Regions from separate parts of the Streptomyces sp. NPDC043427 genome, predicted to be linked through region 1. Evidence: riboswitches for the same ligand, from Rfam matches in the RefSeq annotation. Region 1 holds a riboswitch; each other region holds the start of a gene.
The links. Region 1 has a riboswitch for cyclic di-AMP ahead of AC067M_RS06870 (C40 family peptidase). Riboswitches for the same ligand answer to the same signal wherever they lie in the genome.
Positions count from the first base shown of each region.

Region 2: it holds a riboswitch for cyclic di-AMP, as region 1 does, so the genes downstream of both, AC067M_RS22830 (transglycosylase family protein) here and AC067M_RS06870 (C40 family peptidase) in region 1, are expected to answer to the same signal.
Region 3: it holds a riboswitch for cyclic di-AMP, as region 1 does, so the genes downstream of both, AC067M_RS15135 (M23 family metallopeptidase) here and AC067M_RS06870 (C40 family peptidase) in region 1, are expected to answer to the same signal.
Region 4: it holds a riboswitch for cyclic di-AMP, as region 1 does, so the genes downstream of both, AC067M_RS28980 (M23 family metallopeptidase) here and AC067M_RS06870 (C40 family peptidase) in region 1, are expected to answer to the same signal.

Region 1 is NZ_JBWKCC010000002.1:651,654-658,722, reverse strand. Features, by position in the region: gene AC067M_RS06885 (C40 family peptidase) at 1-829, opposite strand, end outside; gene AC067M_RS06880 (hypothetical protein) at 1,312-1,665, shown strand; gene AC067M_RS06875 (tellurite resistance/C4-dicarboxylate transporter family protein) at 1,643-2,629, opposite strand; gene AC067M_RS06870 (C40 family peptidase) at 2,715-3,887, opposite strand; cyclic di-AMP (ydaO/yuaA leader) riboswitch at 3,896-4,054, opposite strand; gene pcrA (DNA helicase PcrA) at 4,370-6,847, shown strand; gene AC067M_RS06860 (M23 family metallopeptidase) at 6,948-7,069, opposite strand, start outside.
Region 2 is NZ_JBWKCC010000014.1:106,327-113,395, reverse strand. Features, by position in the region: gene eno (phosphopyruvate hydratase) at 1-316, opposite strand, end outside; gene AC067M_RS22830 (transglycosylase family protein) at 584-1,303, opposite strand; cyclic di-AMP (ydaO/yuaA leader) riboswitch at 1,308-1,476, opposite strand; gene AC067M_RS22825 (LysM peptidoglycan-binding domain-containing protein) at 1,671-2,696, opposite strand; gene AC067M_RS22820 (cytochrome P450 family protein) at 2,880-4,151, opposite strand; gene AC067M_RS22815 (tetratricopeptide repeat protein) at 4,148-6,322, opposite strand; gene AC067M_RS22810 (nucleoside triphosphate pyrophosphohydrolase) at 6,443-7,069, opposite strand, start outside.
Region 3 is NZ_JBWKCC010000007.1:129,449-136,517, forward strand. Features, by position in the region: gene AC067M_RS15120 (DNA gyrase/topoisomerase IV subunit A) at 1-1,518, opposite strand, end outside; gene AC067M_RS15125 (M16 family metallopeptidase) at 1,885-3,234, shown strand; gene AC067M_RS15130 (M16 family metallopeptidase) at 3,231-4,619, shown strand; cyclic di-AMP (ydaO/yuaA leader) riboswitch at 4,822-4,988, shown strand; gene AC067M_RS15135 (M23 family metallopeptidase) at 5,003-5,776, shown strand; gene AC067M_RS15140 (GntR family transcriptional regulator) at 5,965-6,657, shown strand; gene AC067M_RS15145 (HPr family phosphocarrier protein) at 6,851-7,069, opposite strand, start outside.
Region 4 is NZ_JBWKCC010000021.1:45,709-52,777, reverse strand. Features, by position in the region: gene AC067M_RS28990 (tyrosine-protein phosphatase) at 1-750, opposite strand, end outside; gene AC067M_RS28985 (alpha-galactosidase) at 972-3,044, shown strand; cyclic di-AMP (ydaO/yuaA leader) riboswitch at 3,349-3,510, shown strand; gene AC067M_RS28980 (M23 family metallopeptidase) at 3,515-4,474, shown strand; gene AC067M_RS28975 (DUF6250 domain-containing protein) at 4,702-5,424, shown strand; gene AC067M_RS28970 (SGNH/GDSL hydrolase family protein) at 5,535-6,320, shown strand; gene AC067M_RS28965 (TetR/AcrR family transcriptional regulator) at 6,369-6,989, opposite strand.

The DNA of each region.
Region 1 (7,069 bases):
GGCCGGAGCAGTCGAAGGAGTCGGGGCCGGTCGCGCCCCACACATAGGGGCTGCCGAGCTTGCTGTAGGCGTAGGCGACCGCCGCGGCGGCACGGGAGTTGGGGGCACCGACGGCCGCCGATCCGGGGGCCTGGAGGCTGTCGCGGGTGCTCGTCGCGTCGCGTGAGGCGCGGTCCGTGCCCGAGCCGCCCGAACCCTTCGCGCCGAACCGCGCGCGTTCCTCGGCGCCGAGTTGGGACAGCAGCCGCCGGGCCGCGCCCAGCTTTCCGGTGACCGTCTTCTTGTGCCGTTGCAGCTGCGCTTGCTGCGACTTCAGCGAGGTCAGCTCGACGCGCGCGGCCCCGCGCAACTGCTCGATCTCGCGCAGCTGTTTGCGCACCCGTGCGACGGCGCCCGCCTGCCGGTGGCCGGCGCGTTCGGCGAAGGCGGCGCCGTCGAGGTACTGGTCGGGGTCGTCGGAGAGGGCCAGTTGCAGCGCGGGGTCGAGTCCGCCGCTGCGGTACTGGGACGCGGCGATCGAACCGAGCGCCTCACGCGCGACGTTGAGCCGTTCCTCCTTGCGCGCGGCTTGGTCCCGCAGGGAGTTCAGCCGTTGCTGGGTCGCCTCGGTCTTCTCCTTCGCGCCGTTGTACTTCTCGGTGGCGGCCTCCGCCTCCTGGTACAGCTGGTCCACCTTGGCCTTGACCTGCGCCGGCGTCAGATTCGGCTCGGCGTGTCCGGTTCCGTCGAAGCCGGTGGCGGTCGCCGCGCCCGCCAGCGCGAACGTTGCTGCTGTCCTAGCCGTGTTGCCGCTGAACGAGCGCTGTCTGGGCTTGCGGTGCGCTGCCACGTGGACCTGCACGTCCTTTCGTACGACCGCCATGTCCGTACGCCGGGGGAGAGCGTACGGCCGTCGAGGGGACGTAGCCGCGGGGGGAGCGGACGTACGACCGCCGGAGACGGTTCCGCGTCCGGCGACGGCCTGCACAGGGGGAGCGAGCCGCCGCCGGACCTTCTCGGCGGTGGTGGCCGACTGCCGCCCCTGGCCCGGGCGGCGGTGGGGAGCCGGTCACCTGAGGGAGGACGGTAGGACGCAGAGTGACGCACTTGTGACGGGTTGTGCGGAACTGGCGTGAGTGGACCGAAGGGTGACCGTAAGTGACCGTGATCCCGTTCCCAGCTCGGCGCCTTCACACAGAGCAATGACCGATGTCGGGAATCCGGGGTACGTGGCCCTGACGGAGTGCTATGGCGCATATATGCAACGTCCTGCACGTATCTCGAGCGGGCCGGTGTCGGGCGCTCGCCGGCCCCTGATTAGGCTCCGGCTCCATGGACGTACTCATCCATCTCTTCGTCGGCCTGCACATCATCGGCATCGCCTCCCTCCTCGGCGGCTTCCTCACACAGATGAAGGCGATGGGCCAGGGCACGGCCCGCTTCGTCCCCGCGATGCTGCACGGCGCGCTGACGATGCTGGTCACCGGCGTGATCCTGGTCGGCCTCAACCAGGCCGACGACCAGCCGGTCAACAACATCAAGATCGGCGTGAAGCTGGCCCTGCTGATCGTGATCCTGGGTCTCGTCTATGTGAAGCGGGACGACGAGAAGGTGGACAAGGGCCTGTTCGGGCTGGTGGGCGCGCTGACCACGGCCAACGTCTTCATCGCGGTGCTGTGGACGTGACCTCGGCCCGGACGGCCGCCGAGGCCGCCCGCACCGCGCCCCCGGCGAGGGCCGACCACACCGCCACCGCGATCCACAGCAGGGCCTGACCGGGCACCTTCAGCCAGGAGACGTCCAGGGCGTCGGCGACGGACAGCATCGCCGCCGCGGTCATCCCCATCGGGAACGCCGTCGCCCAGCGGCGCTCGTCGTAGTGCGGGCGACGCCGGACGCATTCGGCGGCCACGAGTACGGCGTACCAGCACAGGTCGAGCACGAGCAGGCCGACCGTCACGGTGCGCAGGACCCGGCTGTCGTCGTTGTTCCACAGGTACAGGCGCGCGCTGTCGGCGACGAGCAGCCTCGACCCGGCGAGCGCCGAGATGGAGAGGGCGCCGCCCGCGATCCACTGGTCGCCCGAGCCCACGGTCACCTGCCGGAGGTCGAAGCAGAACAGCGCGGCGCAGTAGAGGGCCAGGCCGAGCCAGAAGAGCACGAGAGCGGCGTGCGCGAGCCAGTCGGCCGCCTCGGCCCCGGCGAGGGCGGCGGCCAGCACGGCGAGCCCCTGCGCGGCCACACAGCCGAGGAACACCGTCCCCGGCATGCGCCGCCGCCAGTGCGGTACGACGGCGAGGAGCAGGCCGGGCCCCAGCGCGGCCGACAGCGCCAGCAGAGCCGCCGCGACGGTCTGCTGCCCCAGGGCCGAAAAACCGGTGCCGAGCACGGTGGTGGCGGCGACCGCCGTGAGCACGTCCGGCGTGGCCGCCTCCGCCACCCACCGCTCGCGTTCCCACAGCAGCCGTACGGCGAAGAGCACCGCCAGGACCAGCCACGCTGCGGACGCCGCTCCCAGCGCGATCCGGGACAGCGCCTCGTACCCCGCCAACCGCAGGCCGACCGCCACGATGCCGGTCGCCATGACAGCGGCGCCTGTCGCCGGTGAGCGCTGCGCCCACCAGGCGCGGAGGGGGGAGGGGCGGGGCATGCCCCGATGCTAAGGAGCCACCTCGCCGCGGGCGCGGAAAGGCGCTCCACGCGCGCGTGCCCCCACCCGGTCGGCCCCGGCGGGGTCAGGCCGGTCGTACGACGCTGTGGATCCCCGATTCGCCGTCGTAGTAGATGGACTCCTCGCGGACGTACGCGCCCGGCTTCGGGGCGTGGATCATCATGCCGTTGCCGATGTAGATGCCGACGTGGCTGATGTCGTCGTAGAAGAAGACCAGGTCACCGGGCTGGGCGTTGGCGAGGGAGACCGTGGTGCCGGCGTTGACCTGGTCGTAGGTGACGCGGGGGAGGTCCACGCCGGCGGCCTTCCAGGCGGCCTGGGTGAGGCCGGAGCAGTCGTAGGAGTCGGGGCCGGTGGCGCCCCAGACGTACGGCTTGCCGATCTGCGCGCGGGCGAAGGCGAGCGCCTTCTCGGCCTTGGTGGCGTACGAGGAGTCGGTGGGCGTCGACGAGGACGAGGACGACGAGGGGGACGAGGACGGCGAGGAGCTGTCCTGCTGGGCTGCTGCCTCCTCCTGGGCCTTCTGCTGCGCCGCCTGCTGCTTCGCCAGCTCCGCCGCCTTGCGCGCGGCCGCTTCCTGCTTCTGCTTCTCGATCGCCGCGAGCCGCGCCTTCTCCTCCGCCGTCAGCTTCGACAGCAGCCCGCGCGCGTCGGCGAGCTTCTTCTGGACGGTGCTCTTGGCGGTCTTCAGGTCGTTCTGCGAGTCGGTGAGCGTGGCGAGGCTCTCGCTCGCCTCCTGGCGCTTCTCCATCGTCGCCGACTGCTCGGCGAAGTAGTCGTCGACCTCCTTCTTCTGACGGCCGGTCATCCGGTCCATCAGCTGAGTCTGGTCGAAGTAGTCCTGTGGGGAGTCCGCCAGCAGGAAGGTCGCGGTGTCGGGCGCGGCCGCGCCGGTGCGGTACTGGGCCGCGGCGTAGGAGCCGAGCCGCTCGCGCTCCTCGTTGAGCTTCTGCGCGCGCTTCGCGACGTCGTCGAGGAGGGTGTCGACGTGCTCGCGCTGCTTCGCGGTCTTCTCCTTGGCCGCGTTGTACTTCTCGGTCGCCGACTCCGCCTGGCGGTAGAGGTCGTCGACCTTCTTCTCGACTTCCTCGAGGCTCGGCTTGTCGTCCGCGGGTGCGGCGTTGGCCGTCTGGGAGAGCAGGGCCACGGAGGTGAGGGCGGCCGTGGCGAGGGCGGGCGTGCGTATGCCCGCCACGCGCTTGCCCGCGGAGCGGGGCTTGCGGTGCTGCGACGCCAAGGGAGGCGACTCCTTCCATCGTCCGCCTACCGGGTTAGCTGTCGGGTTCGGGCGGGTGGTTCGGAAGGGTTGCCCTACGGCCTTGTCCCCGTCAGGGGAGTGGGCCGATTCACCCCAAGGTCTCGGTGGGTCCCCGGCTCCGGCCGGCACTGCGGCGCGGGCGGACTCGGCGGAGGCCGCGCGGCCCGGCGACGTTCGCCGGTGGGGGTCGTGCGGCCTGCCCGGCACGGTAGCCAACTGGTGTGGCCCTTGTGAAGGTTGATGGGTGATATGCCCGATACATTTTCGTGACCTGGGGTCAGGGCTTTACTTGTTGGGGCCCATGTGGAGATGTCTGTGACGGCTTGGGCGTATTTGCGCTCGCGAAGCAGGTTCGTCGCCGATCGTGACGGAGCGGTTCCGCAGGGTGTGAGGGCGGGTTTTCCGGGATGTTTTCGGGGTGGCGGCCCGTTGTCGGTGGGGCGCCCTAGACTCGGAGAGCGATGAGCAGCCTCTTTGACGACAGCTTCCTGGCGGACCTCCAGGCCCCGAAGGGCCATGGGGAAGAGCCTCCGCCGCCCGACGACGATCACGTACCGGAGCCGATCCCGGACGATCTGTTCGGCGGGAAGTTCGACGTGCCGCCGGACCGGGAGGAGTACTACCGCGACGGCGCCCCGCGCCCGGTGGTGGACCCGGCCGCGCTCCTGGAGGGGCTGAACGAGAACCAGCGCGCCGCCGTCGTGCACTCCGGCACCCCGCTGCTCATCGTGGCCGGCGCCGGGTCCGGCAAGACCCGCGTGCTCACCCACCGCATCGCCCACCTGCTCGGCGAGCGGAACGTCCACCCGGGCCAGATCCTCGCGATCACCTTCACCAACAAAGCCGCGGGCGAGATGAAAGAGCGCGTCGAGCAGCTCGTCGGCCCGCGCGCGAACGCGATGTGGGTGATGACCTTCCACAGCGCATGTGTGCGCATCCTGCGCCGCGAGTCCAAGAAGCTCGGCTTCACGTCGTCGTTCTCGATCTACGACGCCGCCGACTCCAAGCGCCTGATGGCCCTGGTCTGCCGCGACCTGGACCTCGACCCCAAGCGCTTCCCGCCCAAGTCCTTCAGCGCCAAGATCAGCAACCTCAAGAACGAGCTGATCGACGAGGAGGACTTCGCCGCGCAGGCCACCGACGGTTTCGAGAAGACCCTCGCCCAGGCCTATGCCCTGTACCAGTCGCGGCTGCGTGAGGCGAACGCCCTCGACTTCGACGACCTGATCATGACGACGGTCAACCTGCTGCGCGCCTTCCCGGACGTCGCCGAGCACTACCGCCGCCGCTTCCGGCACGTCCTCGTCGACGAGTACCAGGACACCAACCACGCGCAGTACGCCCTCGTCCGCGAGCTCGTCGGCACCTCCGAGCACCCCGTCGACGTGCCGCCCAACGAGTACGACGTCCCGCCCGCCGAGCTCTGCGTGGTGGGTGACGCCGACCAGTCGATCTACGCCTTCCGCGGTGCGACCATCCGCAACATCCTCCAGTTCGAGGAGGACTATCCGGACGCGACGACGATCCTGCTGGAGCAGAACTACCGCTCCACCCAGACGATCCTCAGTGCGGCCAACGCGGTCATCGAGCGCAACGAGTCCCGCCGCCCGAAGAACCTGTGGACCAAGGCGGGCACGGGCGCCCGCATCACCGGCTACGTCGCCGACACGGAGCACGACGAGGCGCAGTTCGTCGCCGACGAGATAGACCGCCTGACCGACGCGGGCGACGCGAAGGCCGGCGATGTCGCCGTCTTCTACCGCACCAACGCGCAGTCCCGTGTCTTCGAGGAGGTCTTCATCCGCGTCGGCCTGCCCTACAAGGTCGTCGGCGGCGTCCGCTTCTACGAGCGCAAGGAGGTCCGGGACGTCCTGGCCTACCTGCGGGTGCTGGCCAACCCCGAGGACTCCGTGCCGCTGCGGCGGATCCTCAACGTCCCCAAGCGGGGCATCGGCGACCGCGCGGAGGCGATGATCGACGCCCTCTCCCAGCGCGAGAAGATCAGCTTCCCGCAGGCACTGCGCCGGGTCGACGAGGCGTACGGCATGGCCGCGCGGTCGACCAACGCCGTCAAGCGGTTCAACACGTTGATGGAGGACCTCCGTACGATCGTCGAGTCCGGTGCCGGACCGGCCACCGTCCTCGAAGCGGTCCTCGAACGCACCGGCTACCTCGCCGAGTTGCAGGCCTCCACCGACCCGCAGGACGAGACCCGCATCGAGAACCTCCAGGAACTCGCGGCCGTAGCCCTGGAGTTCGAGCAGGAGCGGGGCGAGGGGGAGTCGGTGGCGCTGTCCGACTTCCTGGAGCAGGTGGCGCTGGTTGCCGACTCCGACCAGATCCCCGACGAGGACGAGGACGGCTCCGGTGTCATCACCCTGATGACCCTGCACACCGCCAAGGGCCTCGAGTTCCCGGTCGTCTTCCTCACCGGCATGGAGGACGGCGTCTTCCCGCACATGCGCGCCCTCGGTCAGACCAAGGAACTGGAGGAGGAGCGGCGTCTCGCGTACGTCGGCATCACACGCGCGCGGGAGCGGCTGTACCTGACGCGGTCGGCGATGCGCAGCGCGTGGGGCCAGCCGTCGTACAACCCGCCCTCGAGGTTCCTGGCGGAGATCCCGGACGAGCACGTGGAGTGGAAGCGGACGGGGGCCACGACGGCGCCGGCCGGCCCGGTCTCCGGGGTCGCGGCATCGCTGTCGTCGTCCCGCTCGCGCTCGTCGGCCTCGGGCGCGTCCGGCTTCGCCACGCGCCGGACCTCGGAGAAGCCGGTGGTCTCCCTGGCGGTCGGCGACCGGGTGACGCACGACCAGTTCGGCCTCGGGACCGTCGTCGCGGTCAAGGGCACGGGCGGGAACGCCGAGGCGACGATCGACTTCGGTGACACCAAGCCGAAGCGGCTGCTGCTGCGGTACGCGCCGGTCGAGAAGCTCTGACCCGAAGCCCTGACCCGAAGCTCTGACCGAGGCTTTGACGCACCGAGCCCCCGCCGAAGGGCGGGGGCTCGCAGGCTGCTTACGGCCGCGCAAGAACGTTTTACGTGGGGTCGAGTCCGTGACTGCGCAGCCAGGGGAGCGGGTCGACCGGCGAGCCTCCGCCCGGGCGCACCTCGAAGTGCAGGTGAGGCCCGGTCGAGTTGCCGGAGTTGCCGGAGTACG
Region 2 (7,069 bases), on a different contig from region 1:
GGGAGCCCTTGTTGTCGGTGGCGTCCAGATCGAACATCGCCTGGTCGATCAGACGCTGCTCGGTGGCGTCGTAGCCGACCAGCTCCGGGCCGATCTGCTCGATGACGGCGAGGACGGCCTTCTCGACACCCTTGCCCTGGTAGCGGTTCGGGTCACCGTCGCGGAGCTCGATGGCCTCGAAGGCGCCCGTGGAGGCGCCGGAGGGGACGGCGGCACGACCCGTGCTGCCGTCGTCGAGGCCGACCTCGACCTCGACCGTGGGGTTGCCTCGGGAGTCCAGGATTTCCCGGGCTACGACGACGTCGATGGACGGCACGAGCATCTCCTTCTTGGGATGTGACGCTGGAAGTGCGGGGCCCGCGGGCCTTGCGACTAGAGCCTAACCGCCCCCGCGGCATCGGCATCCGACCGACCGCCCCGTGGACAGGCTGACCGTACACATTGTTCCCGGCCGGAACAAAGAGCGCACGGAGATTGCGGGCGAAGGGCGGGCAAAGAAAAACCCCGCTCCGGTGCGTACGGGGGAAGACGCACCGGAGCGGGGAGCCCGCGTCCTGCTTCGGACGGAAGCTGTCGGCCCGGCTTACTTCAGGTGAAGCTGCTGGCCCGGGTAGATGAGGTTGGCGTCCTCGACGATGTCCTTGTTCAGCTCGAACAGCTTCTCCCAGCCGCCCGCGACCTTCTGCTTCGTGGCGATCGAGCTGAGGGTGTCACCCGCGACGACCTTGTACTCGCCGTCACCCTTCTTGACCTTCTTGCCGGTCGGCGTGGTGACGGTCTTCTTGGCGGCGGGACGCTCGGAGGAGCGGGAGGCCTGCTGCTCGGTCGAGCGGGTGCTGGTGCCGCTGTCGTTCGAGGAGCTGCTGGAGTTGCTGGAACCGCTGGAGGAGGAGCCGCTGCCGGAGGAGGTGTCGGTGCTGCCGCTGGAGGAGGCACCGGACAGGCCCTTGCCGCAGACCGGCCAGGCACCCTTGCCCTGGGAGGCGAGGACCTTCTCGGCGACGGCGATCTGCTGCGCCTTGGAGGCCTGGTTGGCCTGGGAGGCGTACTGCGTGCCGCCGTACGCGGCCCACGTGGAGGCGGAGAACTGCAGGCCGCCGTAGTAGCCGTTGCCGGTGTTGATGGACCAGTTGCCGCCCGACTCGCACTGGGCGACCGTGTCCCACTCGGAGGTGGTGGCGGCGGAGGCGTTGCCGGCCGCCATCAGCGGGGCGGCGACAGCGGCGCCGGTCACACCGGCGATGGCGATGGCGCGAGTGGCCTTGGACGGACGACGGTGCTTGCCCTTGCCGGAAAACAGCATGGTTGGATCCCCTCACCGACGCCTGCGAGGTGAGCTGTCGGGTTCGGGCCGGTTGAGTTGCCCGGCCGCACCTCTCACGAGGCGCGGCTTCACCCCAAGCCGGATCCGGTCTCAATGTCCGGGCCCGGCACTTACCTTGGGTCCCCCGCTCCTGCCTACGGCGCTTTACGCGACGACTGTTCCCGTACGGCCGCTGGCAGGATTCGGCGTTGCGGCAGCCGGGGCTCGTGTTGGCGAGCGGTCATGACCGTAGACACGCCGTCCGCGGAATTTCAAAGACGATCAGGGCTTCTGAGACTCATCCCACACTTTCGCCAAATTGGACATTCGGCGCGAAGTAGGGCGTGAACTCCCGCCACTTTTCGCCCTATTCAGCCCCGACTCGGAGGGTCTGACCGGCGGAGATGTTGTTCGGGTCGGCGCCGATCGCCTGCTTGTTACCGGCATAGAGCGCGGACCATCCGCCGTCGAGGCCAAGGGAGTCGGCGATGGACGCCAGGGTGTCACCGGGACGGACGGTGTAGGCGTGACGACCGGAGGAGGCGGTGGCGGCTCCACCGCCCGTGGCCTCGTCGGCACTGTTGCCGCGGTGACGGCCGGTGCCGGTGGAATCGGCACTCACGGAGCCGGTGTCCACAAGACTCCAGGAACCCGCACCCTGCTGCGCATTGTCCGAATCGTCGGACTTGCCGGATGCGGGGTCTTCCGTGGGCGAGCTTTCGGGGCTCCGTGAGTCCTTGGCGCCGGAATCCGCGGACGAATCAGACTTCGCGGAATCATCCGACTTGGGAGATGAAGGGGACGAAGGGGACGGCGACGCGGAGGATCCGGTCGCGGATTCGTCGGGGGCGCCGGCGTCCGAGGACCCTTCGGGTGCCTCGGGGGAACCTGAGGCGTCGGAGGAGCCGGAGGAGTCCGATGAGTCGGATGATTCGGATGAACTGGGCGAACTGGACAGGCCCAGGCCCCGGGAGGGCACGTCGTCGGCCACGCCCGTGTCCACGTCGGCCGAGCCCGAGTCGTTTCCGAGCCCGGAGAGCAGTCCACAGGTGGGCCAGGCGCCGGGGCCGATGTCGGCGAGGATCTTCTCGGCGACGGCTATCTGTTGGGAACGGCTGGCCTTGTCGGCGCTGGAGGCGAATTCGAGGCCGCCGTACTTCTCCCAGCGCTCCTGGGTCAGATGCAGCCCGCCGTAGAACCCGTTGCCCGTGTCGGCGCTCCACGCTCCGCCGGTCTCGCAGTCGGCCACCTTGTCCCACGTGGTGCCGTCGGCCGCGCTCGCGCCGGTGGCACCGAGGAGCGGGATGGCGATGGCGGAGCCGGTCACCCCGGCCGCGACGAGAAGAGCCGGAGCCTGACGAGGGCGACGGTGGCGACCGTTCCCGGAGAGCATGCGGTGACCTTTCGCGAGACAGCACTTACCCACGCGGCGAGTGAAGCCGAGGTGCCGCGTTGACGAGTGAACGTATCGACAGCCGATCACTTGTCACAAGTTAATGCCGCGTAGATCACGTGAAGATCACAGAGTTGAATGCATGTCACCCTGGCGCATCGGGTACACAGCGCACTCGCTCGATCACCGTGTGGGCGTGAACTCCACGGGCAGTGTGCGCAGTCCCCGCATGATGAGTCCGCCACGCCACCTCAAATCGGCCGGATCCTCCCCGAGTCGCAGGTCGGGAAGCCGGGTGAGCAGTGTGGCGAGCGCGGTCTGCCCCTCCAGACGGGCCAGCGGCGCGCCGAGGCAGTAGTGGATGCCGTGCCCGTACCCGAGGTGCTGGTTGTCCCGCCGACCGAGGTCGAGGACATCCGGCTCCGCGAACCGCTCCGGATCCCGGTCCGCGGCGGCGAGTACGACGAGGACGGGGTCCCCGGCCGCGATGTCCTGCCCGCCGATGCTGAGCGGCTCGGTGGCGAAGCGCCAGGTGGCGAGCTCGACGGGGCCGTCGTAGCGCAGGAGTTCCTCGACGCCGGTCTCTAGGAGGTCGGTGTGTCCGGCGGTGAGGGAGTCCCGGAGGCGGGCTCGTTGCTCGGGGTGGGTGAGGAGGGCGTACGTGCCGTTGCCGATGAGGTTGACGGTCGTCTCGAACCCGGCGAACAGCAGGATGAACGCCATCGCGGCGGCCTCGTTCTCGGTGAGGTGCTCGCCGTGGTCGGAGGCGCGGATCAGGCCGGAGATGAGGTCCTCGCCGGGCGCGGCCGTGTCCGGGAGGGCCTCGCGCTTGCGGTGGATGAGGTCGGCGAGATAGCCGCGCATCTTCTTCACCGACCGCGCGACCCCGCCCCGTGGGCCTCCCCCGTGCCGGATCATCATGCCCGCCCAGTCCCGGAAGTCGTCCTGGTCCTCACGCGGCACGCCGAGCAGGTCGCAGATCGCGTAGATGGGGAGAGGGAACGCGAACTCGTGGATGAGGTCGGCCGAGCCCCGGTCGGCGAACTGGTCGATGAGGTGGTCGGTGAGCTCCTGCACCCTCGGGGTGAACTCGGCGACCCGGCGGGGCGTGAAGGCCTTGCTGACGAGCCGTCGGAGCCTCGTGTGGTCCGGCGGGTCGATGTTGAGCAGATGCGTCATCAACTCGGCCTTGCGCTCACCGGGGATGCCGGTCTTGCCCTTGGCGTGCGCGGGTTCGTCGTGATGCGCGGGGTTCTTGCTGAGCCGCTGGTCGGCGAGGGCTTGCTTCGCGTCGACGTAACGGGTGACCAGCCATGCCTCGACGCCGCTGGGCAGCTTCGTACGGTGCACGGGGGCGTGCTCACGCAGCCAGGCGTAGGCGGGGTAGGGGTTGGTGGCGAACTCCCAGGTGAAGAGGTCGGGGGCGGGGGTGGGGGGCTGGGGGTGGTTGGTCACTCCTTGACCGTAGCTCGCTTTGCGGTCATGTCCGCCAGGGCCTTACGGGCGGTTGGGTGCCCCATGCTGGCAGCCTTGTGGTACCAGATGATGGCATCGCTGGTTTTGCCCTGCTTTTCGAGCAGGGCTGCTAGGCGGTGGGCGCCGTAGGGGTCACCGAGGTCGTGGCTCAGCTGGTAGAGGTTCCGGGCGTCTGCCAGGTTGCCCTGCTCCTCCAAGCTCATGCCGACGTTCGTTACAACCGACGGTTGGAGGGACCTGCGCGCGAGCAGCTCTCCGGCAGCGGCATCCTGCCTGACCTGGGACACATGACGCGCCGCCTCCTCCAGCAGCTCGGCCGCCTGCCCGGCCTCTCCGTCACCCCCGTCCGCGGCCTTCCGCAGCCAGTGCTCGGCCAGCGCAAGGTGGGCCTGCCCGAGGAGGCGCCCCTCACGGCCCCCCGGGCTCCGCTCCGCCGCCGCCCGCAGATACGGCAGCGCGTCCTCCGCCTCCCCCCGCGCCAGCAGTAGCTCCCCGACGCGCGCCGCAAGCTCCGTCTTCCCCGCGTCCGCCGCCTTGCGGTACCACTCCAAGGCCGTGGCCTCGTCCTCCGCCGCCTCCCCGAGCAGGCCCAGCATGCTCATGGCTTCGGGGTCGCCCTCCTCGGCCTTGGGGGCGAAGAAGGAGTCGGCGGTGCTACGGACGTTGCGGTGCACGTCGGTGTCGGAGCGCGTCCCGTCCAGCGCGCAGCGCCAGATGGCGAGCGGCATCGGCTTCGACGCGGGGTCCCGCAGGACGTCCGCGACCAGTGAGCCGTACGGCCGCAACGTCCCGTCGCTCTCGTTCCGCACCAGCAGCCCCGTGACCCCGTGCCGCTCCTCGGTCGCCCACGTCAGCGCGTCCGCCGGCGACTCCCGCTCCGGCCGCCCCGACACATGGCCCGGCCCGTAGCAGCCGCTCGCCGCTTCCAGTAGTTCCTGCGGTATGCCCCCGGTGATCCCGCAGCGCACGAGGTCGATCGCGGCCCTTACAACCAGGTGTCCGAGCGGGTGCCTGCTGTTGGAGTAGGCGGCGTGGTGCCACATCTCCCAGAGCTCGGGGCCGACGGCGAGGTACTGGGTGACCCCGCTGTCGCCTCGCCACTGGATGGCGTCGACGAGCCGGGCGTCGTCGGTCACCTCCGCGAGCCGTTCGAGCTCGGCCTCGCTCCAGCGTGAACTCAACCGCACCGGCCTGGTCCCGCCCAGGAGACGGGACGCCGGTCCGCCGCCGAACCGGTGCTTCTCGTACTCCTCGTCGCTCATCGTGGCCACCACCGGTACGCCGAGCCTGTTCAACTCGTCCAGCAGCCCCATGTCCAGCCCCTGGTCGCCGAGGTGGCGCTCCAGTTCGTCGAGCCAGAGGACGTACGCCCCCGGTCGGGCACGGAGTAGGCCGGGGAGACTACGGAGGTCCGTGCCGGGAGGGGGTGCGTAGACGCGGGTGTGGAGCTCAAGGTGGTTGAACATGGCCGTCCAGGCGGTCCTCGACTTGCCTGTGAGGGAACCGCCGGTGATCACGAGCAGACCGTCCCGTTCGTGCCACCCCCGCAGGGCCTCGTCCACATCCCGCGTGATGTAGCACGCGAGCCCGGACTCCTCCCCCAGTCGCCGCGTCTGTCGCACCCCGAGCGTCACCGGGTTGACGTCCTCGAGAGTCGGCCAACTGTAGGGGTCGGGCAGCCCGGCGCCGGGCTGCGGCCCGTAGTTGTACTGCTTGCCTATGACCTGCCCGGGGAACGTGCCGCCCCGGAAGTCGAGGTGGTCGCCGGTCACGGGCGGCTCGTTGACGGTGGCCGGGCCGGTGGAGCCGACCTGGCCGCCGATGGAACCGGCCTGGATGACGGTGCCGTTGACGGTGGTGGAGGAGAGGGTGTTGGAGACGCGGAACCCTGGCGGTTCGGGCGTGAACTGTGCGATCAGGTCCGTGAGTTCGGCCGCTGCCTGCTCGTCGACCGCAGAGGTGAGGATTTCTTGGAAACGCCCACGCCACCTACCCCGGCCCTCTGCGAAGTACCGGACGTCTGCGAGGAAGGAAAGAGTGTGCCAAGAGGTGTCGAGCTCCCCGAGATAGCGAGCCTCATCAAGCTGACCATGGCGTGCGAACCACTCCGCGAACTTCCGCCTGACGGCGCCCCGGAGCGGCGACGTCATCCCCCGATGGAGCACCCCCTCGGCCCTGGCCGCCAGCTCCTCCAACTCCCGGTCCACTCAAGCCCCCTGACCACTCGCCCGTCCCTGAGTCAACGGTACTCATCGAAGCGGCCGGATGCCTCAGCCCTCCGCCGCCCGTATCGCGTCCCGGTACGCCCGCGCCGCCGCGCGCAGCGCCGCCTCGGGATCCGCGCCCTCCGCCTCCGCGCGTACGGCCAGCGCCAGCAGCTCGTAGCCGACGCCGTCGCCCTGGGGAAGCGGCACGTCCAGGCCCGCGGTCCGCACGCGTGACGCCAGCTTCGCCGCGAGGGCCAGGCCGGGCTGGCCCAGGGGGATGCCCTCAGTCACGGACGTGCGCTGCTTCTCCACCGCCTTGGTGCGCAGCCAGTGTTCCTTGACCTCTTCGGGCGTCGTCGCGGTCTCGTCGCCGAAGACGTGCGGGTGGCGGTGGATGAGCTTGGCGACGATGCCGCCGGCGACGTCGTCGATGGAGAAGGGCGTGTCGGGGTCCTCCTCGGCTATGCGGGCGTGGAAGACGACCTGGAGCAACACATCGCCGAGTTCCTCACGGAGTTCGTCGCGGTCTCCCTCCTCGATCGCCTCGACCAGTTCGTACGCCTCCTCGATGCCGTACTTCGCCAGGCCCTTGTGGGTCTGCCGGGACGACCAGGGGCATTCGGCGCGGATGCGGTCCATGACCTGGACGAGGTCGAGGAGGCGGGCGCCGGGCAAGTCGTAGGAGGCTGG
Region 3 (7,069 bases), on a different contig from region 1:
CGGGGCGCCCGAGGACTCCAGCAGCACCGTACGCCGGTCGGTGCCGAACTTCTTGGCGACCGCGGCCAGTTCGGCGGAGACCAGCTTGCGCAGCTCCGTGTCCGACTCCAGGATTCGGGTCAGCTCCGCGATCTCCGAGTTGAGCCGGTCCTTCTCCGCCTCCAGCTCGATGCGGTCGTACTTGGTCAGGCGGCGCAGCGGGGTGTCCAGGATGTACTGGGTCTGGACCTCCGACAGCGAGAAGCGCTCCATCAGGCGCTCCTTCGCCTGGGCGGAGTTCTCGCTGGAGCGGATCAGTCGGATGACCTCGTCGATGTCGACCAGCGCCGTGAGCAGGCCCTCCACCAGGTGCAGACGGTCGCGCCGCTTGCTGCGGCGGAACTCGCTGCGGCGGCGCACGACCTCGAAGCGGTGGTCGAGATAGACCTCCAGGAGCTCCTTCAGGCCCAGCGTGAGCGGCTGGCCGTCCACCAGCGCCACGTTGTTGATGCCGAAGGACTCCTCCATCGGCGTCAGCTTGTAGAGCTGCTCCAGGACGGCCTCCGGCACGAAGCCGTTCTTGATCTCGATGACCAGGCGCAGGCCGTGCGCACGGTCGGTGAGGTCCTTGACGTCGGCGATGCCCTGGATCTTCTTCGAACCGACCAGGTCCTTGATCTTGGCGATCACCTTCTCGGGACCGACCGTGAAGGGCAGTTCTGTCACGACCAGACCCTTGCGGCGCGCGGTCACGGTCTCCACCGCCACCGTCGCCCGGATCTTGAACGTGCCGCGGCCCGTCTCGTACGCGTCCCGGATGCCCGCCAGGCCAACGATCCGGCCGCCGGTGGGCAGGTCCGGGCCGGGGACGTGCCTCATCAGGGTGTCGAGATCCGCGTTCGGGTGGCGGATCAGATGGCGGGCGGCGGCGATGACCTCGCCCAGGTTGTGCGGCGGCATGTTCGTGGCCATGCCGACCGCGATGCCCGACGCGCCGTTGACCAGGAGGTTCGGGAAGGCGGCGGGCAGGGCCACCGGCTCCTGCTCCTGACCGTCGTAGTTGGGCGTGAAGTCGACCGTGTCCTCGTCGATCGACTCGGTCATCAGGCTCGTCGCCGCGGCCTGGCGGCACTCCGTGTACCGCATGGCCGCCGGCGGGTCGTCGTTGCCCAGCGAGCCGAAGTTGCCGTGCCCGTCGACGAGTGGCACCCGCATCGAGAAGGGCTGGGCCATGCGCACCAGGGCGTCGTAGATCGACGCGTCGCCGTGCGGGTGGAGCTTGCCCATCACCTCGCCGACCACGCGGGCGCACTTCACATAACCGCGGTCGGGGCGCAGGCCCATCTCGTTCATCTGGTAGACGATGCGGCGATGGACCGGCTTGAGGCCGTCCCGGGCGTCGGGCAGGGCACGGGAGTAGATGACCGAGTACGCGTACTCGAGGAAGGAGCCCTGCATCTCGTCGACGACGTCGATGTCGAGGATCTTCTCCTCGTACGAGTCGTCGGGCGGCGGGGTCTTCGTGCTGCGGCGGGCCATCGCTGCCGGCTCCTCCTGTTTCCTGGTCGCTCGCCTACAGGGCGCTCACGTCGCCTTCGGCTCACTCATGGTTGAAGCGTTTGACGGGATCTGATGTGGACCATTGTGGACCGTGGCACTGACAACACGTGCCGGGACCCGGTGCGCAACGCTCGGCCGTCGCCGAGAGGCGCCGCGTGCGCCCACCGGGGCGGCCCTGCGGCACGACTGCCCGCAGGCTACGCCATCGCCGCCCGCAACCGGCTTCTCGCTCTCGGCGTACGACCTCCGGGAACTTCGCCGACCGTCCGCACGCTTGCATAAAGTGGCAGGACCAGCAGGAAATCCGCGGTCGGAACGACCGCTCCCGCGATCGAAGGGATGTACATGCCCATGGGTCACACGGCCACAGCCCAGGCAGGCTCCGGCGGCCTGACAGCGACCGAGCACCGCCTGGCCAACGGCCTGCGCGTGGTGCTCTCAGAGGACCACCTGACCCCCGTCGCGGCGGTGTGCCTCTGGTACGACGTCGGTTCGCGCCATGAAGTCAAGGGGCGCACCGGCCTGGCTCACCTTTTCGAGCACCTCATGTTCCAGGGCTCCGGCCAGGTGAAGGGCAACGGCCACTTCGAGCTGGTGCAGGGCGCCGGCGGCTCGCTCAACGGAACCACGAGCTTCGAGCGCACCAACTACTTCGAGACCATGCCCGCCCACCAGCTGGAGCTCGCCCTCTGGCTGGAGGCCGACCGCATGGGTTCCCTGCTCGCCGCCCTGGACGACGAGTCGATGGAGAACCAGCGGGACGTCGTCAAGAACGAGCGCCGCCAGCGCTACGACAACGTCCCCTATGGCACGGCCTTCGAGAAGCTCACCGCCCTCGCGTACCCGGACGGTCACCCGTACCACCACACGCCCATCGGCTCGATGGCCGACCTGGACGCGGCGACCCTGGAGGACGCGCGCGCGTTCTTCCGTACGTACTACGCGCCCAACAACGCGGTTCTGTCCGTGGTCGGCGACATCGACCCGGAGCAGACCCTTGCCTGGATCGAGAAGTACTTCGGCTCGATCCAGGGCCACGACGGCAAGCCCGCGCCCCGCGACGGCACGCTGCCCGACGTCATCGGCGCGCAGCTGCGCGAGGTCGTCGAGGAGGAGGTCCCCGCGCGCGCCCTGATGGCCGCCTACCGGCTGCCGCACGACGGCACGCGCGCGTGCGACGCGGCCGACCTGGCGCTCACCGTCCTCGGCGGCGGCGAGTCCTCCCGCCTCTACAACCGGCTCGTACGGCGCGACCGCACGGCGGTGGCGGCCGGCTTCGGCCTGCTGCGGCTGGCCGGGGCGCCCTCCCTGGGCTGGCTCGACGTGAAGACCTCCGGTGACGTCGAGGTGCCGGTCATCGAGGCCGCCATCGACGAGGAGCTCGCCCGGTTCGCCGAGGAGGGCCCCACGGCCGAGGAAATGGAACGCGCCCAGGCCCAGTTGGAGCGCGAGTGGCTGGACCGCCTCGGCACGGTCGCGGGCCGCGCCGACGAACTCTGCCGCTACGCGGTGCTGTTCGGCGACCCGCAGCTCGCCCTGACCGCCGTCCAGCGCGTGCTGGAGGTGACGCCGGAGGAGGTCCGGGAGGTCGCCAAGGCCCGCCTGCGCCCCGACAACCGGGCGGTGCTCGTCTACGAGCCGACCGCCGCCGAAGCCCCCGCCGATCAGGACGAGAACGAGGAGGCGGCCCAGTGACCGAGCTCGCCACGATGGACTTCCACCCCCAGCCCCAGGCGGGCGACGCGAAGCCGTGGGCCTTCCCGGCTCCGGAGCGCGGCACCCTCGACAACGGCCTCACGGTCCTGCGCTGCCACCGCCCCGGCCAGCAGGTCGTCGCCGTGGAGGTGCTCCTGGACGCGCCCCTGGAGGCCGAGCCGGCCGGCCTGGACGGCGTCGCAACCATCACGGCCCGGGCCTTCTCCGAGGGCACCGACAAGCACTCCGCCGAGGAGTTCGCCGCCGAGCTGGAGCGCTGCGGCGCCACCCTCGACGCACACGCCGACCACCCCGGCGTACGCCTCAGCCTCGAAGTCCCGGCCTCGCGCCTGGAGAAGGCCCTCGGTCTGCTCGCCGACGCCCTCAGGGCGCCCGCGTTCGCGGACAGCGAGGTCGAGCGGCTCGTCCGCAACCGCCTCGACGAGATCCCGCACGAGCTGGCCAACCCCTCCCGCCGCGCCGCCAAGGAGCTCTCCAAGGAGCTCTTCCCGGTCACGTCGCGCATGTCCCGCCCGCGCCAGGGCACCGAGGACACGGTCCAGAACATCGACTCCGCGGCCGTACGCGCCTTCTACGAGAAGCACGTCCGCCCCGCCACGGCCACCGCCGTGGTCGTCGGCGACCTCACCGGCGTCGACCTGGACGCGCTCCTCGGCGACACCCTGGGCGCCTGGACGGGCTCCTCGGCCCAGCCGCGGCCCGTGCCCGCGGTGACCGCCGACGACACCGGCCGTGTCGTCATCGTGGACCGCCCCGGCGCCGTCCAGACACAGCTGCTCATCGGGCGCATCGGCCCCGACCGGCACGCGCGCGTGTGGCCCGCGCAGGTGCTCGGCACGTACTGCCTCGGCGGCACCCTCACCTCCCGCCTGGACCGCGTGCTGCGCGAGGAGAAGGGCTACACGTACGGTGTGCGGGCGTTCGGGCAGGTCCTGCGCTCGGCCCCCGACGGCTCGGGCGCCGCGATGCTCGCCATCAGCGGTTCCGTCGACACCCCGAACACCGGCCCCGCCCTGCAGGACCTCTGGACGGTGCTGCGCACGCTCGCGGCGGAGGGTCTCACCGACACCGAGCGCGATGTCGCCGTGCAGAACCTCGTCGGGGTGGCGCCGCTGAAGTACGAGACCGCCGCGGCCGTCGCCAGCACGCTGGCCGACCAGGTCGAGCAGCACCTGCCGGACGACTACCAGGCGACGCTGTACCAGCAGCTGGCCGCGACGGGCACCGTGGAGGCCACCGCGGCCGCCGTGAGCGCCTTCCCGGTGGACCGCCTGGTCACCGTCCTCGTCGGTGACGCCGCGCAGATCAAGGAGCCCGTCGAGGCCCTCGGCATCGGCGCCGTCACGGTGGTGTCCGCCGAGTAGCGGCACACACGAGCGGCGGAACGCAGGGGCCCCTGGAGACGGAAACGTCTCCAGGGGCCCCTGATGTCCGAATTGGGGGAGAGGTTGCCTGTCTGGCCTGTGGGATGCGCTACAAAAGCCGTGATCCGTTTGAGGATTGAAAGTGGTCCCGCTTAGCGTCATCCGGGCTGTTCGTCGGGCAATGCGTCGCAACCGCGGCACCGGACAGTCATCGCCGAGTCCCCGTACGGCGCGAGCCAGGGGAGCCGGGGACCCAACTAGGCAGTCCCTGGGGTGAATCGGACGCCCGCGCGTGTCGCGAGGGGGCCCGTAGGAGACCTTCCTGCTCCGAACCCGTCAGCTAACCCGGTAGGCGAGAAGGAAGGAAAGGACCACTCATCTTCATGGCGTTCACCTGCGCCACCGGGAAGCACCGTCGTCCCAGCCGCATGAAGCGCACCACCGCCCGCGCCGCGGGCGTCGCCGCGCTCGCCACCACCGGAGTCATCGGCACCCTGAGCGCACCGGCGCTCGCCGCCGACACTGCCGTCGAGCAGACCGGCCTGATGCCCGTCGTCACCGTCGGCGACGCGGTCGCCGACCGGGTCGACGCCCAGGCCGCCGCCCAGAAGGAGGCCGCCCAGCTGAAGGCGGCTGAGGAGGCCGCGCGTAAGAAGGCCGCCGCGGAGGCCAAGAAGGCGCGCGAGGAGGCCGAGCAGGTCCGCGCGGCCAAGGCCCGTGCCGTGCGCGCCGCCGAGCGCAAGCGCCTCAACGCCTTCGTGGCGCCGATCTCCGGCTCCTACATCTCCACCGGCTACAAGTCCGGCGGCTCCCTGTGGTCCTCCGGCAGTCACACCGGCGTCGACTTCCACGCCGCGAGCGGCACCACGGTGCACGCGGTCGGCTCCGGCACCGTCGTGCAGACGGGTTGGGGCGGCTCCTACGGCAACCAGGTCGTGATCAAGATGAGCGACGGCACGTACACGCAGTACGGCCATCTGTCGTCCATCGGCGTCTCGGTGGGCCAGCAGGTCACCCCGGGGCAGCAGATCGCCCTGTCCGGTGCGACCGGCAACGTGACCGGCCCGCACCTGCACTTCGAGGCCCGTACGACTCCGGAGTACGGCTCGGACATCGATCCGGTCGCCTACCTCCGCCAGCACGGCCTGAACGTCTGACGACAGACCGCAGAACATCCCGCGGCCCCGGCTCCCCGAGCCGGGGCTTTCGCGTTTTCAGGGACCCCGCTGTCCAAAAAATATCCATGGATTCCGGCCCGCCATCGGAAATTCCGGCTCATTGCAATAGAGTCACTGACCACACGTCCATCGTCGACGTTTCACGGGGATTAAGGCGGAGGTCGGTCATGCGTATTCCGGCGCATTCGGTATGCACGGCCATCCGGGACGACATCGTCGCGGGTGTCTACGAGCGCGGTAGCCGGCTCACCGAGGAACTCCTCGCGCGCCGCTACGGCGTCTCTCGCGTCCCCGTGCGGGAAGCCCTGCGCACGCTGGAGGCCGAGGGCTTCGTGGTGACCCGGCGGCACGCGGGCGCGTGCGTCGCCGAACCCACCGAGCAGGAGGCCGCCGACCTGCTGGAGATGCGCATGCTCCTGGAGCCGCTCGGTGCCTCCCGGGCCGCCCAGCGGCGCTCCGAGGCCCACCTGAAGGTGCTGCGCGGGCTCGTCAGGCTGGGCCAGGAACGGGCCAGACGGGGCAACAGCGAGGACCTGCGCTCCTTGGGGAGCTGGTTTCACGAGACGCTCGCCCAGGCCTCCGGCAGCCATGCGATGACCTCCACGCTGACTCAGCTGCGCCACAAGATCGCCTGGATGTACGCGGTGGACGCCCCGGCCGACCCCGTGGAGTCCTGGGCGGAGCACGGCGCGATCGTGGACGCGGTGGCGCGCGGCGACGGCGAGCGCGCGCGGACGATCACGGCGCTGCACACCGAGCGCGCGACCGCCGCGCACCGGCTGCGCTTTTTGGGCGGGGAGCGCCCGGAGCGTGTGAGGACTTCGCAACATCCCGTAAACATGTCGGGCCAGCGGCATTAACACGGGGGCCGTATACAAAGGGGGGATATTCGGTGGGGACATATTTCCGCTGCCCTTTTTTCGGCGCGCCGAGAATTTCCGGTCGCGCGTCCGGGTGTGCCCGCGGTAATTCCTCCTGAAAGCGTCGTGAGAAACGGCGAAGCCGCGCCGCCCGGAAGGGGCGACGCGGCTTCGCGCGTGCTGCGAGCGACGCTCACACGGTCTCGGGCAGCTCCTCGAGGCCTTCGGAGACCAGCTTCGCCAGACGGTCGAGCGCGGCGTCCGCGCCCTCGGCGTCGGAGGCGAGGACGATCTCCTCGCCGCCCTGGGCGCCCAGGCCGAGAACGGCCAGCATGGAGGCCGCGTTGACGGGGTTGCCGTCGGCCTTGGCGATCGTCACGGGGATGCCTGCGGCCGTGGCGGCCCGGACGAA
Region 4 (7,069 bases), on a different contig from region 1:
TCCCAGGCCCTGCTCCAGGTAGGCGTCGACGCCGCCCCAGGTCTCCTCGATGGTCTCGAAGCCCGCCGAGAGGTACGCGGCGCGGGCGTCGAAGAGGGGGCTGAGCAGCTCCATGACCTCGGGGGAGTAGGCGCCGGCGGAGGAACCGCCGCGGTGCACCTTGTAACGGCGGTGCTTGGCGTTCGACTCCAGGTAGTCGGCGACGATCGCCTCGCGCTCCACGCCCAGGGCCAGCAGCGTCACGGCTATGGACAACCCCGCGCGGTCCTTGCCGGCCGCACAGTGCATCAGGACCGGGACGCTGTCCTCGGCGAGCGCGTGCAGCACCTGGGACTGCTCGGCCGTGCGCTCCTTGATGATCTTGCGATACGAGGTGATCATCCGTTGGGCGGCCTTGCCGTCGCCGAGGATCTCGCGCAGCTGGTCGACGTGACCGTCACGGACCATCTTCCAGAACTCGGCGCCGTCCGCCGGGTCGGACAGCGGCAGGTTCACATTGCGCACGCCCGGCAGCTCGACGTCCTGCCCTTCCAGCTTCTGGTCCGCCGCGTTGCGGAAGTCGAAGATCGTGTGCAGGCCCAGGGAGGCGAGGAACGCGGCGTCCTCGTCGGTGGCGTGCGCGAGATGGCCGCTGCGGAACAGCACCCCGTACCGCACCCGCCGTCCGTCCGCCGTCGGCAGTCCGCCCACGTCGCGGAAGTTGCGCACTCCTGCCAGCTCGGGTTCGGTCGACGGGACCTGCTGCGTCACGGGGGCTCCTCCCAGTCGGCCCCGCCTGCGCGGCTCGTCGAAGGGCCGACGGGGTGCGGTCTCGACCATACGACACCGGTGTGGAGGCCAACGAGTTGTCCACAGGCCGGTCCTGGAGCGACACCCCGCGACGACGAGTTGTCCACAGACGTTGCAGGTGACGCCCTCGGGCCTTGATGATGTTGGTGCTTGATCGCACCTGTTCGGACCTGTGAGGCCTCATGCTGGAGATCGCGGAAAACGGCCGTACGTGGCTGCTCTCGGGACCCACGAGCAGCTACGCCGTCCACGTCACCGAGGACGACGAGCTGCTCCACCTGCACTGGGGCCCCTCGATCGCCATGGCGGACGCCGAGGCACTGGCCGTCCGCCCGCTGCCCGACTACTGGCCCTTCGAGTCCCCGCTCGACGGCCGCGAGGAGTACCCCGTCGAGGGCGGCCCCCGCTTCACCCGCCCCGCGCTGTCCGTGCGCACCGACGAGCGACGCGGCACCGAGTGGCGCTTCGAGGCGTACGACACCGAGGGCGACCTCCTGCGCCTGCGCTTCCGGGACGCCGGGCTGGTCGTCACGCTGCACTACCGGATGCGCGACGACGTGGTCGAGCGCTGGGTCACCCTCGACAACCAGGGACCCGAGCCCCTGGAGCTGCTGCGCGCCGACTCCGCCACCTGGACCCTGCCCGACCGCGAGGGCTGGCGCCTGTCGCACCTGCACGGCCGCTGGGCCGCCGAGTCCCGGCTGACGTCCTCCCCCCTCACCTACGGTGAGAAGGTGATCGGGAGCCGGCGCGGTCACACCGGTCACCAGCACCTGCCCTGGGTCGCCCTCGACACCGACGCGACCGAGGAGCGCGGCGAGGTCTACGGCTGCGCGCTCGGCTGGTCCGGCTCCTGGCGGATCGCCGTGGCCCAGCTTCCCGACGCGCGCGTGCAGATCACAGGCGGTGCCGGATACGACGACTCGGGCCTGCTGCGGCTCGCGGCAGGAGAGGTCCACACCACGCCGGTCTTCGCGGGCCTGTGGAGCGACGGCGGCTTCGGCGGGGCGAGCCGGGCCTGGCACAGCTACCAGCGGACCTACGTCGTTCCCGACGCGGACCGGGACCGGCCCGTGCTGTTCAACTCCTGGGAGGCCACCGAGTTCGACATCTCCGAGGAGCAGCAGGCCACGCTGGCGCGGCGGGCCGCGGCCATCGGCGTCGAGCTGTTCGTGGTCGACGACGGCTGGTTCGGGGCGCGCACCAGCGACCGCGCCGGGCTCGGCGACTGGCGGCCCAACCCCGACCGCTTCCCCGGCGGGCTGAAGCCGCTCGCCGACTACGTCCACGCGCTCGGGATGCAGTTCGGCATCTGGGTCGAACCCGAGATGGTGAACCCGGACAGCGAGCTGTACCGGGCGCACCCCGACTGGGTGCAGTACCAACCGGGACGAAAGCGGACGGAGTTCCGCAATCAGCTCGTACTGAACCTCGCCCGCCCGGATGTCCAGGACTACCTCTGGCGGCAGCTCGACAGCCTTCTTTCCAGTGCCCCGATCGACTACGTGAAGTGGGACTTCAATCGCTGCTTCACCGACGCCGGCTGGCCCGGTGAGGGCTACCCGCAGCGACTCTGGGTCGACCACGTCAACGCCCTTTACGCCCTGCTGGACCGGCTGCGGGCGGCCCACCCGGGTGTCGCCTTCGAGTCCTGCTCGGGTGGCGGCGGCCGGATCGACCTCGGGGTGCTGAGCCGTACGGACCAGGTGTGGACCTCGGACAACACCGACCCCCTCGACCGGCTCGCCATCCAGCACGGCTTCAGTCAGATCCACCCCGCGCGGGTCATGGCCGCCTGGGTCACCGACAGCCCCAACGCCCAGCTCAACGGCCGGGTCAGCTCCCTGCGCTTCCGGTTCGTCAGCGCCATGGCGGGCGTCCTCGGAGTCGGCGGCGACCTCGCCCAGTGGGCCGAGGAGGAGCTCGCGGAGGCCCGGGAGTGGGTGGAGCTCTACAAGAAGATCCGCCCGCTGGTGCAGCACGGCGATCTCCACCGGCTGCGGCCCCCGCGGGGCGGACTCAGCGCCGTGCAGTACGTCCGCGGGGACGAGTCCGTCGTCCTGGCCTGGCTCCAGGCGCAGCACCACGGCGAGCCCGTGCCGGCGCTGCGGCTGCGCGGGCTCGACCCGACAGCATCGTACGAATGCCTCGAAACGGGTGAAATTCATCGAGGGGCGGTGCTGTTGCATCACGGATGGCGTACCGGACTGCGGGGCGACCTGGATGCGGCAGTTCTCCGGCTGCGTCGCATCTGAGAGTTCTGTCTGAATTGCGGGGTTAATCCCAACTCGCTCTGAAAGAAAGGGGTCTGGAGCGACGTCACGTGATTAGCGTCATATCCGTGACCGTGAGTTGCTCGTCATGTCCACGTAATTCATGTGGTTTCCAAGGGCTTTCACAGGAACCGGTGCCTTCGTACTACACGGAGTGTCACCGGGAATTCTCACAGCGGATCACGAGAAACGCATTCCCGCGCAACCCTCCGCTTGTTCCTTTGCGTCCTGGTCGCTTACGTTCGCCACCAATCCGGACGGACGCCCAATCCTGCCGCCGTCCGGAGAACCGCACACACTGACCCGTGCACGGCAGGAGCGGGGGACCCACAGGTAAGACCGCCTGTTCCGGTTCCCGGAACGGCTTGGGGTTAAGCCGCGCCTCGGCGCGGCCGGGCATCTCCAGCTCGCACCCGACAGCTCACCTCGCAGGCGCCGGAGAGGAATTCGCCATGCCCGCGAAGGGTAAGCACCGCCGTCCCAAGGCCCAACGTTTCACCCGCTCCATCGCTGTCGCCGGAACCGGCGGCGCCGCGCTCGCCCTCCCCCTTCTCGGGGCCACCGGCGCCCACGCCGCGCCTTCCCAGTCCGCTCCCGAAAAGGCCGTCCAGTCCGCTCCGGTAACGGAGAAGAAGGCGGCCGAGAAGAAGACCGCCTCGGACCCCGCGAGCGCCCGGATCTACACGGTGCGCTCCGGCGACTACCTCTCGAAGATCGCCGACGAGCAGCACGTCAGAGGCGGCTGGAAGAAGCTCTACGCCGACAACCGCGAGACCGTCGGCTCCGACCCGTCGCTCATTCACCCCGGCCTGAAGCTGTCCCTGGGCAAGAAGGCCGAGACGAGCACCGGCACGACCTCCTCCTCGGAGTCGAAGACGTCGAAGTCCTCGACCTCGCCGCAGTCTTCGAAGTCGTCGAAGACCTCGAAGACCTCCACGTCCTCGAAGTCCTCCGCCGCCAAGACCACCACGGCCACCCAGTCCAACGGCGCCTCCACCGGCAGCGGTTACACCCTCCCCGTGGTCGGCGCCACCATCGGCACCCCGTACCACATGGCCGGCAGCATGTGGTCCAGCGGCTACCACACCGGCGTCGACTTCGTCGTCCCGACCGGCACGTCCCTCAAGGCCGTGGCCGCGGGCACGGTCGTCTCCGCGGGCTGGGGCGGCGCATACGGCAACCAGGTCGTCATCAAGCTGAACGACGGCTACTACGCCCAGTACGCCCACCTGTCCTCGATCTCCGTCTCCGCGGGCCAGGCCGTGACCGAGGGTCAGCAGATCGGCCTCTCCGGTGCGACCGGCAACGTGACCGGACCGCACCTGCACTTCGAGATCCGGACGACCCCGGACTACGGCTCGGACGTGGACCCGGTCGCCTACCTCCGCTCGCACGGCGTCACCGTCGGCTGACGGACCGCGCCACCATCTGCCTGACACGCTGCCGAAGGCCGGACCCCCGATCCCCGGGTCCGGCCTTCGGTATGTCCGGGCACGGTCGTGGACGATCGCCGCGTTGCGGTCCTGTGGCGGTGGCGTCAGGGGTGTCGACAGCGGGGGCGGAGGCGGGGGAAGGTGATCCCCGTCAGACGGCAAGCGCTTTCCATCCGTAGTCCCGCCCCGCTGAGGAGCTGTTACCCGTGACGAGCACGCGCAGAGCCTTCGGTGCCCTCGCCGCCGGCGCCGCCCTGGCCGCCCTCGCCCCCGTGACCACCGCGAGCGCCGCGCCCCGCCACCGCCGCCTCATCGCCCACGACGACTTCCGTCACGGCCTGCGTCAGTGGGCCGTCGAACTCGAGCAGGGCGGCATCGTCACCGCCTCCCGCGGAACCCTGGAGGTCGACGTACCCGCCGGAGCCACGATCTGGTTCAGAAAACCGCTCGCGGGCCCCTACGCCATCGAGTACACCGCCACACCCGTCTCCGCCGGAGGCCTCAACGACCGCGTCTCGGACCTCAACAACTTCTGGAACGCCGTCGACGTCCGCTCTCCTGACGACCTTTTCGCCACCCGGCGCGGCGGCGCGCTCGCCGAGTACGACTACCTCAAGACGTACTACGTCGGCTACGGCGCCAACTCCAACACCACCACCCGACTGCGCCGTTACGTCGGCCAGGCCGGGGTGCGCCCCCTGCTCCACGACTGCACCGAGCCGCTGCTCGTCGCGAACGAGCCGAACCGCGTCCGCATCGTGTCGGCCGGTTCCACGGTCCGCTGGTGGAGCAACGGGCGGCTCGTCTTCGACTACACCGACCTGGAGCCGTACACCGGCGGCCACTTCGCGTTCCGCACGACGTGGAGCCACTTCCGTATCAGCGGCTTCCGGGTGTGGGCCTTATTCCCGGATTGGCAAACTCTTTAGGAGTGGCTTATCTCACCGCCCGTCAACCCCTGCCTACGGTCGCGTAGGTCACATTCGGGGGTGAATCATGAACTGCTGTGGCAGACGATTCGAAGAATGACAGCAGATCAGTGATCGGGTCGTACGTGGCGGTGGGGGACAGCTTCACCGAGGGCGTCGGCGACCCCGGCCCCGACGGGGCGTTCGTCGGCTGGGCCGACCGGTTCGCGGTGTTGCTCGCGGACCGGCGGCCCGAGGGCGACTTCGAGTACACCAACCTCGCGGTCCGGGGGAAACTCCTCGACCAGATCGTGGCGGACCAACTCCCGCAGGCCGTCGCGCTCGCGCCGGACCTGGTCTCCTTCTGTGCGGGCGGCAACGACATCCTGCGCCCCGGCACGGACCCGGACGAGGTCGCCGAGCGCTTCGAGCAGGCGATCACGGCGCTGACCGCGGTGGCCGGCACGGTGATGGTGACGACCGGCTTCGACACCCGTGGCATCCCCGTGCTCAAGCACCTGCGTGGCAAGATCGCCACCTACAACGGGCACGTCCGCGCCATCGCCGACCGGTACGGCTGTCCCGTGCTCGACCTGTGGTCCCTGAAGTCCGTCCAGGACCGCCGGGCCTGGGATCACGACCGGCTGCACCTCTCTCCCGAGGGGCACACGCGCGTGGCGCTGCGCGCCGGGCAGGCCCTCGGCCTCGAGATACCCGCCGACCCGGAGCAGCCCTGGCCGCCGCTCCCGGTGCGCGGCACGCTCGAGGTGCGGCGCGACGACGTCCACTGGGCGCGCGAGTACCTGGTGCCGTGGATCGGCCGTCGGCTGCGCGGGGAGTCCTCGGGCGACCATGTGACGGCCAAGGGCACGCTGTCGCCGGACGACATCAGGACGCGGATCTCAGCGGTGGCGTGAGGGGGGGCGGGAGGCCCGGCGAGCGGGGCGGGCGCCCAGTGGGGGTGCTCACCGCTCCGGCGCCGTCAACGCCTCCCGTTCCACGCCGAGTTCCCGGGCGAGCGCGTCATCGACCCACTCGAGCGCGCGCACCCGGGGCACCGCACCCTCGTACGACGTCATCTGCACGGCGAGCCCGTCCAGCAGGGCCGTCAGACGCAGGGCGGCACCGGCGGGGTCGGGGCACGCGAACTCGCCGCCGTCCACGCCCTCCACGATGACCTCGGTGATCGCCGCCTTCCACTGTCGGTCGAGGCCCCGGGTGACCTCTTGCAGGGCCGGCTCGCGCAGCGCCGCCGCCCAGCCCTCGATCCACAGCCGCCAGCCCTTGGCCTGGCCTGTCGGGGCGTACCAGCGCACGGCCGCCCGCAGCCGTCGTAGTGCCGTCGTGCGGCGGCCGAGCAGTTTACGCAGATGCGCGAGGTCGTCCTCGGCCGCGTGGGTGAAGGCGGCGGCGACCAGCTTCTCCTTCGTCGAGAAGTGATAGAGCACCAGCGCGTTGCTCACGCCGAGTGTCGAGGCCACATCGGCGATCCGCACCGCCGCCACGCCCCGCGCCTCGATCTGCTCGACGGCAGCCCGCAACAACTCCTCGCGCCGCTCCGCCACACTCAACCGCACTCTCGCCACGCCGTCACCCTAGGGCCTGTCCGGCGGATCATGCCGGACGCGGGGCTTGGCACGGCCTCCCGCACTTCCCGGCTTCGCTC